DNA from 3 places in the Pantoea sp. X-Soil-ISGK-421 genome. Region 1 is predicted to be linked to each of the others. Evidence: predicted binding sites of a transcription regulator. Region 1 holds the regulator's gene; each other region holds the start of a gene.
The links. The regulator Fur, encoded in region 1, represses iron uptake genes when iron is present. The targets are predictions, from matches to a motif close to ATAATAATGAGAACNACTATCAA.
Positions count from the first base shown of each region.

Region 2: AC6I8K_RS15490 (TonB-dependent receptor domain-containing protein) is a predicted target of Fur. The motif match lies at 1,370-1,392, and genes of this name have one in related genera.
Region 3: AC6I8K_RS02410 (isochorismate synthase) is a predicted target of Fur. The motif match lies at 1,251-1,273, and genes of this name have one in related genera.

Region 1 covers NZ_AP035979.1:1,198,659-1,201,803, reverse strand. Annotated here, with positions in the region: gene ybfE (LexA regulated protein) at 1-276, shown strand; gene fldA (flavodoxin FldA) at 414-944, shown strand; gene fur (ferric iron uptake transcriptional regulator) at 1,299-1,748, shown strand; gene AC6I8K_RS05500 (hypothetical protein) at 1,809-2,204, opposite strand; gene glnS (glutamine--tRNA ligase) at 2,439-3,145, opposite strand, start outside.
Region 2 covers NZ_AP035979.1:3,357,877-3,361,021, reverse strand. Annotated here, with positions in the region: gene AC6I8K_RS15505 (siderophore-interacting protein) at 1-326, shown strand, start outside; gene AC6I8K_RS15500 (PadR family transcriptional regulator) at 415-954, shown strand; gene AC6I8K_RS15495 (Rdx family protein) at 1,010-1,297, opposite strand; gene AC6I8K_RS15490 (TonB-dependent receptor domain-containing protein) at 1,528-3,145, shown strand, end outside.
Region 3 covers NZ_AP035979.1:537,900-541,044, reverse strand. Annotated here, with positions in the region: gene entS (enterobactin transporter EntS) at 1-164, shown strand, start outside; gene fepB (Fe2+-enterobactin ABC transporter substrate-binding protein) at 159-1,124, opposite strand; gene AC6I8K_RS02410 (isochorismate synthase) at 1,301-2,482, shown strand; gene AC6I8K_RS02405 ((2,3-dihydroxybenzoyl)adenylate synthase) at 2,493-3,145, shown strand, end outside.

The DNA of each region.
Region 1 (3,145 bases):
ATGGCAAAAGAACAGACAGACCGCACTACGCTTGATCTCTTCGCAGACGAGCGGCGTCCTGGTCGCCCGAAAACTAGCCCGCTGACGCGTGATGAACAGTTACGCATCAACAAACGTAATCAGCTCAAGCGCGATAAAGTGCGTGGGCTGCGTCGTGTTGAGCTGAAGATGTCGAGCGAAGCGGTTGACGCGCTCAGCACGCTGGCCGATCAGCAAAATATCAGTCGCAGCGAATTGATTGAACAAATGCTGCTGGCACAGCTCAAACTGTCGTAACGCGCGAAGACCGCACGCTGGAACACAAAGTCACGGCTTTACACGTTCCGCACTTTTTACCGGTCTGCTATTATTCGCATAACTGTGCAGTCAACTGACTTACATTCACAATCAGGATTTAAGAGGTTACCTAACCCATGGCAATCGTAGGCATTTTCTTCGGCAGCGATACCGGCAACACTGAAAATATTGCAAAGATGATCCAGAAACAACTGGGTAAAGATGTCGCCGAAGTGCATGACATTGCTAAGAGCACCAAAGAAGATCTCGAGGCGTTCGACATCCTGCTGCTGGGCATTCCAACCTGGTATTACGGCGAAGCGCAGTGTGACTGGGATGATTTCTTCCCGACGCTGGAAGAGATTGACTTCAATGGCAAGCTGGTAGCGTTGTTTGGTTGTGGCGATCAGGAAGATTACGCTGAGTACTTCTGTGATGCGATGGGCACCATCCGTGACATCATCGAGCCGAACGGTGCGGTGATCGTCGGTCACTGGCCAACTGAAGGCTATCATTTTGAAGCATCAAAAGGCCTGGCCGATGATAAAAACTTCCTTGGTCTGGCTATCGACGAAGATCGTCAGCCGGAATTGACCAACGAACGTGTTGAGAAGTGGGTTAAGCAGATCTTTGACGAGCTGCAGCTGAAAGAGATTATTGAAGCCTGATTCCCTGCTCTGCCCGATGTGGGCGTAATCTCACATCGGGTAACGGAATTTCCTATAAAAATAATAGCTACGGTTTTTTAACTTTTCCCCGCAAATCTGTAGAATACCCGCAATGGTCATCCGCTTATTCCTCTGGCAGTAGAATGAGGCTGAGTGAAATGGAATCCAAAACCCAAGCGTCATGAAGACGTTAGTGACATTATCCTTACAGCCTTTGGTGATTAAGGACGTTGCTTTGGTTTTCATTTCACTGCTTGAGTTCTATAATGAGACGCAAATGAGAATGCGCGTTGACCTAAACATTCAAGGCCCCTGCGCCGCAAGTGACTAGCAAAGTAACAGGACAATATCCGCATGACTGACAACAACTCCGCATTGAAGAAGGCTGGCCTGAAAGTCACGCTACCCAGACTGAAAATTCTGGAAGTGCTTCAGGGACCTGGCCCCGAGTCCCATCACGTCAGTGCGGAAGATTTGTACAAGCGCCTGATTGATATGGGCGAAGAGATTGGCCTGGCGACGGTGTATCGCGTTCTTAACCAGTTTGACGACGCGGGCATCGTAACCCGTCATAACTTTGAAGGCGGTAAATCTGTCTTCGAACTGACTCAGCAGCATCACCATGATCACTTGATTTGCCTGGATTGTGGCAAAGTTATCGAATTCAGCGATGAATCAATTGAAACGCGTCAGCGTGAAATTGCCACTCGCCATGGCATCAAACTCAGCAACCACAGCCTGTACCTCTACGGTCACTGTGCGCTGGGAGACTGCCGCGAAGACGACTCGCTCCACGATAAGTAATTGAGTGTGCTATGCAGTATAAAAAAACCGGCGCTTGAGCCGGTTTTTTTATACCTGAAATCAGGCAACGAAAGTTTCTTGCAGGTAACGCCAGCGAGGAATGGTGGTGCTGCAATCCAGTACCGCCAGTGAAATGCGGCTCTGATTGGTACCGTTCATCATCTGTAATTCACGATACTGAATCGTCACTTCCTCGCTTTGCTGCGAAATGATGGCGTGCTCACTGGTCGCAATGCGCATACCTTCACGCTGTCCCTGCAGCTGGCGAAAAAGCACTTCCATTTCGTTGAGATCCAATCTTTTGCCTTGCGGCGTCACCATTTTAAATTCGGGATGAAAGTACGACAAAAACAGGTCAATACTGTCGTCGCTACCTTCTGCCTGATTGAAAATACGTTCGATAAGCTGATGTAAAACGACCACGCTATGCTTAGCTTCCTGAGCGAGACTTGTCATTTTTTTTCCTTAGATAACCCGCGGAGCAACGTCTGAGAGCGCATAGCCTACCTGAAAAAAAGTTTTTCACACTGGCAAATGGGTTAATTATTCTAAAGTCAGAATAGTCGCAAATGAGGAATTATAGGCTTGATGAGGCGGGCAGCATAAAAGGTTGTAGCTTGCCAAATAGAGATAATAAAAAAGGGCGATTGCTCGCCCTTACATGATCATATCGCGTGATGTCAAAAACGCTTAATCGCCGATCTTTGCCCAGGTATCACGCAAGCCAACGGTGCGGTTAAACACCAGTTTGGATGGCTGTGAATACACACTATCAGCACAGAAATAACCTTCGCGTTCAAACTGGTACGCTGCCATTGGCTCGGCTACACGTAGACCTGGCTCAACGAAGCCTTGTTTAGTCTCCAGTGAGTTCGGGTTAATGGTGGTGAGGAAATCCTCAGCCGCGCCCGGATTTGGCACACTGAACAGACGATCATACAGGCGGAATTCCGCTGGCAACGCGTGAATAGCAGAAACCCAATGGATGACGCCTTTCACTTTACGGCCATCAGCTGGATCTTTGCTCAGAGTATCAACGTCGCAGGTACAGTAGATGCAGGTGATATTACCTTCATCGTCCTTCGCCACACGTTCGGCACGGATCACGTAGGCATTACGCAGACGCACTTCTTTACCCAGCACCAGACGTTTATATTGCTTGTTGGCTTCTTCACGGAAGTCAGCGCGATCGATCCACACTTCACGGCTGAATGGCACTTCACGCGTGCCCATCTCCGGTTTGTTCGGATGATTCGGCATGCTGATGATCTCTTCATGACCTGCAGGCAGGTTCTCGATTACGACCTTCAGCGGATCCATTACAGCCATGGCACGTGGCGCGTTTTCATTGAGATCGTCACGAATGCACGATTCTAATGACGCCATCTCCACGATAT
Region 2 (3,145 bases), 2.2 Mb from region 1:
GCTTACCGGCCTTTAAACGTCGTTATGCCGAAATGCAGGCGCAAGAAATTCATCTGTTAGCCTGTGCAGATGAAGCCACCGGCCGCGATTATCTCGGTGATCTGCCCGATGTGCAGGTGAGCTGGTTGGGCAGCGGTGCCTTGCAGGCCGCGAACCTTGCGCCAATAACGGCGCAGCTGGATAAGATCGCGCTGCCCGCTAATGAATACTTCATCTGGTTGACCGGCGAGGGCGAAGCGGTGAAATTGCTGAGCGATTACTTCACCCAGGGACGCGGTGCAGATAGCGATTACGTTCGTGCTGTGGCGTATTGGCATCAAAAATAACCCCTCCACCTGCGCGCTGCCGCCTGTGTTGAATTTTGCCAGGCGGCGGACTACTATCAACCTCCCTTAATTGATGCTCAGGAAGGCAATGAAACAGCAGCGGGATTTTCCATCGCAGTCCGATCACGCACCGCGTACCGTCTGTGCAGGCGCACGCAAGAAGCGTCGGGAGCGAATGCTGGATGCCAGCGATATCCGCCTGTTAATGCTACATTTTCTGGCGAACAATTCTGCACATGGTTATGAGCTGATCAAATCGGTTGAAGAACTCTCCAAAGGGGAATACTCCCCAAGTCCCGGCATTATTTATCCCAATTTGACGTTGCTCGAAGAGATGGATGCGATTCGCGTGGTCGATGCGCAGGCATCGCGTAAAGCCTATGCGCTGAATGACAGCGGATCGGCGCTGCTGGCAGAAAATCGTGACAATGTGGACGCAATTATCGAGCGATTAACCTCGCTGGCGATTCTGGTAAATAACCGCAGCATCCCGCAGGTTGAGCAGGCGATTCACCTGATTAAACACTCGCTGAATCATCGTCTGGCACAGGAAGATATTTCGGATGAGGCGCTGGCGATCGTGATCAACGCGCTGCATGAAGCGGCGGAGAAAATCGCCAGGAGTTAAATGATCGCCCGTAGGGTCGCCATTCATGGCGACCGTTCTGTTGCAGGGTGCGCAATCAGCTCTTCTTCTTATCAACATGTCCCAGTGCCCGATCCGGCCAGCAAACATCGCGCACGCGCTGCTTCAACGCGGCCGCATCCGGGAATCCGCCTTCCTGCTTACGCTCCCAAATCACCAGCCCATCAATCTGGATCTCAAACACGCCGCCGGTGCCTGGCTTAAGCGTTACCGCACTTAAATCCTCGGCAAAGGTATGCAGTAACTCCTGCGCCATCCACGCAGAACGTAGCAGCCAGTTGCATTGAGTACAGTAGTGAATGGTGATGGCAGGTTTCTGTGTCATAGGTGTCTCTGCTTAATTATTGATTATAAACAAGTTAACAAAATGTGCGGTCTAAGATACATCTTAGTGTAAATGCTATTGATAATGATTACCAATTGCATTACATTTCTGTCGAAATTATTTATTACATAAATTAAGTCCATAACTTTTTACGGTCTTTTCAACAAAGCCCGTACTTTCCGGCAGCAAGCAAGTGAGCGAATACTAACAATTAACCAGGTATTTCGCGCATGTCTTCATTCTTTCAGGGATTAAACCAGCCACGCCTTTTCAACGTTGCCATTTTGTCTGCGGCAATTCATGCCGCCTGCAGCTTTGCCGCCAGCGACGAACCGGTTCTCACCGTTACCGCGCCGAAGCAGCAGGCCGGCAATAAAACCACTATTACCGCACAAGAACTGCAAAAACGCGGTGCGAACGATTTCGGTTCGATCATGCGTTATGAGCCGTTAATCAGCGCCACCGGTTCCAGCGGCGGTTCGTCTGCCGGGAAAAGCGGCTTCGACCGCGCGGGTTACACTGGTTACAACATTCGTGGTCTGGAGAGTAATCGCGTTGGCATGGATATCGACGGCATTCCAATTCCGGATGCCACCGGACGTCCTTACGTCAGCCGCACCGGCAACAACACCTTTGGTATTGGCCGCGATTACATCGATCCCTACATGTTCGGCAGCGTCGATATCGAGAAGGGCGCCACGGCGGTGGATCAGCCGAATACCTCCATCGGCGGTAACGTCTCGTTCCACAACAAAACCGCCGACGATTATCTTACCAGCGACAAAAATACCTACTTCGGTTATCAGAGCGATTACGACTCCTCGAATCGCAGCTGGCACAACGGCATCACCGCCGCCGCTGGCGATGATGAGCTGCGCGGCCTGTTTGTTTACAGCCGTCGCGATGGCCAGGAAACCCGCAACAACAGCGATGTAAAAGACGCCTATCCGGCTAACTGGCACTCCGATGCCTTTATGACCTCCGGTATCTGGCAGCCCAACGATCAGCACAAGCTGAGCGCCACTTTCGATTACTATCACAAAACCAATCACAGCCATTACGATACCTGGGACACCAGCGGCAATACCGTGTGGGGCACTGCGCAGCAGCAGAGTGATACGCGCCGCTGGGGCATCAATCTGGCGGATGAGTGGACGCCATATAACGACTTCATCGATACGCTGACCACGCGCCTTTACTGGCAGCAAACCCAGGCGCATGACAATACCTATTTACCAACCAGCGCCAGCCAGTATGGCTTTGTCTACTCCGATTTCAACGTCGATACCTACGGCTTCGATACGCGCGGCACCAAAACGCTCGGTCGTCATGAGCTGAGTGCCGGTGTTAACGCGCGCCTGGATAACAGCGAGCGTCCGTTCCGTCAGGCGCCAGCGCCAAGCACCTTCAGCGCCATTACGCAGCCACAGTCAGACAGTCGCACATTTGCCGTGGCCGGTTATCTGCAGGATAAGATCAACTTCGATCTGGATAGCCACAACTTCGCGATCATTCCCGGCGTGCGCGTGATGTATCAAAGCACTAAGCCGAAGGATCTGGGTGATCTTACCACCGGTAGCACGGTGCTGACCGAAGAGCAGGTCGAAGCGCTGTACGGCAAAACCAATTCCGACACGCAGGTGCTGCCATCGCTGACCTTCCAGTACGACATAACGCCAGCGTTGACCACCTATCTGCAATACAAACGCGGCGTGCAGTTCCCCACCACCAGCCAGCTGTACGGTTCATGGAACCTCGGCTCCAGCTATGCCGGGAGCGGGCAGTATGCGTTGATTGGGAACACCGATCTGAAAACCGAAACCAGCAACAACGTCGAGTGGGGCCTGA
Region 3 (3,145 bases), 660 kb from region 1:
GTGCGGCGGTGATTGGCGCAATGGGTTCATGGCTGCTGCCACCGCAGGCCGCCGCAGTGTTTGGCTTTGCGGCGGCGCTGCTGGGCATTGTGATGTGGTGGGTGATGGGGCGTTTACGTCGTTACCATCCGCCAGCGCCAGCGCTGGCGGAACAGGCATCATGATTTAACGAACAGCTTTTCCAAACGCGCGAGCAAATTGCTGGCGCTGTAGTAATCGAGACGGAACGAATCGATACCCATTTCGTAAACCTGCTTGTTTTGCACCGCGGCGTTTTGCGCGAGGAACGGATTGCTCAGCACCGACGCCGTGGTTTTATCGTCAGCGGCAAACAGCAGGAAGGTTTTACCGGTCAGGCCGCTGGCGACATTTTCGCCCGACAGCTGAATGATGTCTTTACGCTGACCCATGCTGTGCCCCTGCTCAACCGTGGCGGGTGGCGCTGCCAGAGTGAAGCCCAACTGTTCCAGCAACTTGCCCTGTGCCGAGGCGGCGGTCCACAGATTGACGGCGCGTCCGCCGCCGTTCCACACCATGGCGGAGACCGGCTGCGGCGGCAGCGTGATGGCTTTTTTCAGCGCCGCCTCACGGTCGTCGAAAGCGTTAATGCGCTGCGCCGCCTGCGCGTCATGACCGGTCGCCTGACCTAACAGCGTGACGACATCCTGCCAGCTTTTGTCGTCGTAATTGATCACCAGCGTCGGGGCGATGGCGGAAAACTGGTCGGCGAGCTTGAGGGCGGAATCGTTGCCGGTGGCGCTGACAATAATCAGATCCGGTGCTTGCGCAGCAACCGCTTCGGCATTCGGCTCACCGATGTATAAACGTTGAAGATGCTGTTTTTTGGCAACATCGCTCCACTGGCGGAAGAATCCCTGATCGTCAGCCAGGCGACTGTTCGGCGCCGTCGCGCCGGAAGCGATCACCGGCGCATCAATGGCCAGCAGCGATCCGGTCAGCGTAACGCTGGTCGACACAATGCGCTGCGGCGCTTTGTTCAGCGTGATCGATCCGTTAGCGCCCTGCACGGTGCGCGGCCAGCCTTGCTCGGCATGCGCGACGTTGGTGAAAATCTGGAAAACACACATAAGGGCTGCAAGGCCCCAAAAACCGCATTTATTCATAAGTTTTGGTCCACTTTTTAGCATATTGCCCTGCTTAGCGTCAGCGCCTGATTACGTCTAAACGCGCGTGAAATCCCGCGAATGGATTGACACGTTTATCCAATCGACGTAGGTTACTGGCCCATAATAAAAATGATAATCATTCTTAATAATCTTATCATTTATAGGTGAAAATTATGGTGGAATCTTCCACGTTTGAAAATGCCTGGCTGAAGGATTATTCCGCGCTAAGCCGTGGTTTCCTCTTTACCTCGCCGTGGCGTAGTTTGGCAACGCAAGGATGCTATACCACTGTGACTGCACCGGTAGAGGATGCTGCGTCGCTTGATGGTGATTTTCAACTACAGCTGCGGCAGCACTTTGCGGCGGCGAAAAAACAGGGCATCGATAATCCGATTCTGGTCGGGGCGATCCCGTTTGACGTCAGCCAGCCTGCTGCGCTGTTTATTCCTGAATCCTATCAGACGTTTAATCGCGTCGACCTGCAAAACGCGCTGCCGGAAAACGTCAGCGATCTGCCACAGGTGCGTCGTCGCACCGCGGTGCCGGACCACGATGTGTTTACCACGATGGTGGCAGATGCGGTGGCGGCCACGCAGCGCGGCGATCTGGATAAAGTGGTGCTGTCGCGTCTGATGGATATCGTTACCGAACAGCCGGTTGATACCGCAGCACTGATGCAGCGCGTGATTGCGCAGAACCCCAACAGCTACCATTTCCATCTGCCGCTGCCGCAAGGCGGTGCGCTGATTGGCGCCAGTCCGGAACTGATGCTGCGCAAACAGGGGCGCGATTTTAGCTCTTGCCCGCTGGCGGGCTCGGCGCGGCGCAGTCATGACGATGCACAGCAGGATCGCGCCGCTGGCGAAACGCTAATGGATTCCCGCAAAGATCGTCATGAGCATAAGCTAGTGACCGACGCGATGCGCGACACGTTGCAGCCGCGCAGCCGTTTGCTGTCGGTGCCAACCATTCCTTCGCTGATTACCACTGCCACGCTGTGGCATCTGGCCACGCAAATCGATGGCGAAGCGCAGGATGAGCGCGAAAATGCGCTGTCGCTGGCCTGCTTGCTGCATCCCACCCCGGCGCTGAGCGGCTTCCCGCATCAACGCGCGCAGCAGCTCATCCAGCAGCTGGAACCTTTTGATCGTCAATTGTTCGGCGGCATCGTTGGCTGGTGCGATAGCGAGGGCAATGGCGAATGGGTGGTCACCATCCGCTGCGGCACCGTACAGGGCACCCGCGTGCGCCTGTTTGCCGGCGCGGGCATTGTTGCCGATTCACAACCCGAATCAGAGTGGCGCGAAACCGGCGTGAAGCTGGACACCATGTTGCGCGCCTTTGGACTGCAATAAAGGAAAGAGCATGAGCATTCCCTATACTCGCTGGCCGGACGATCTGGCTGCGCGCTACCGTGAAAAAGGCTACTGGCTGGATGTGCCGATGACCGACATTTTGGCGCGCCATCAGCACAACGATGCCATTGCGGTGATTGATGGCGATCGTCAAATTAGCTATCGCGAATTGGATGTACTGAGCAGCAACCTGGCCGCCGCGCTACAGCGTCGTGGCCTGCAAAACGGTGATACTGCGCTGGTGCAACTCGGCAACGTGGCCGATTTTTATGTCACGGTGTTTGCGCTGTTCAAGCTCGGCGTAGCATCAGTCTTCGCGCTGTTCAGTCATCAGCGCACCGAACTGAGCGCCTATGCCGCGCAGATCGAGCCGAAACTGCTGATTGCCGATCGCACCCACGCGCTGTTTGCTGACGACACCTTTATTAGCGCGCTGTGCGCCGCGCAGCCTTCACTACAACAGGTCATTCTGCGTAATGACAATCAGCCGGAAAACACGCTGGAAGCGCTGATGGCGGAAGCCGCAGCGGATTTCGTCGCGTCGCCAACCGCCGCCGATGAAGTGGCGTTTTTCCAGCTCTCCGGTGGTAGCACCGGCACACCGAAGCTGATTCCACGCACGCATAATGACTATTACTACAGCATTCGCGCCAGTGATGAGAT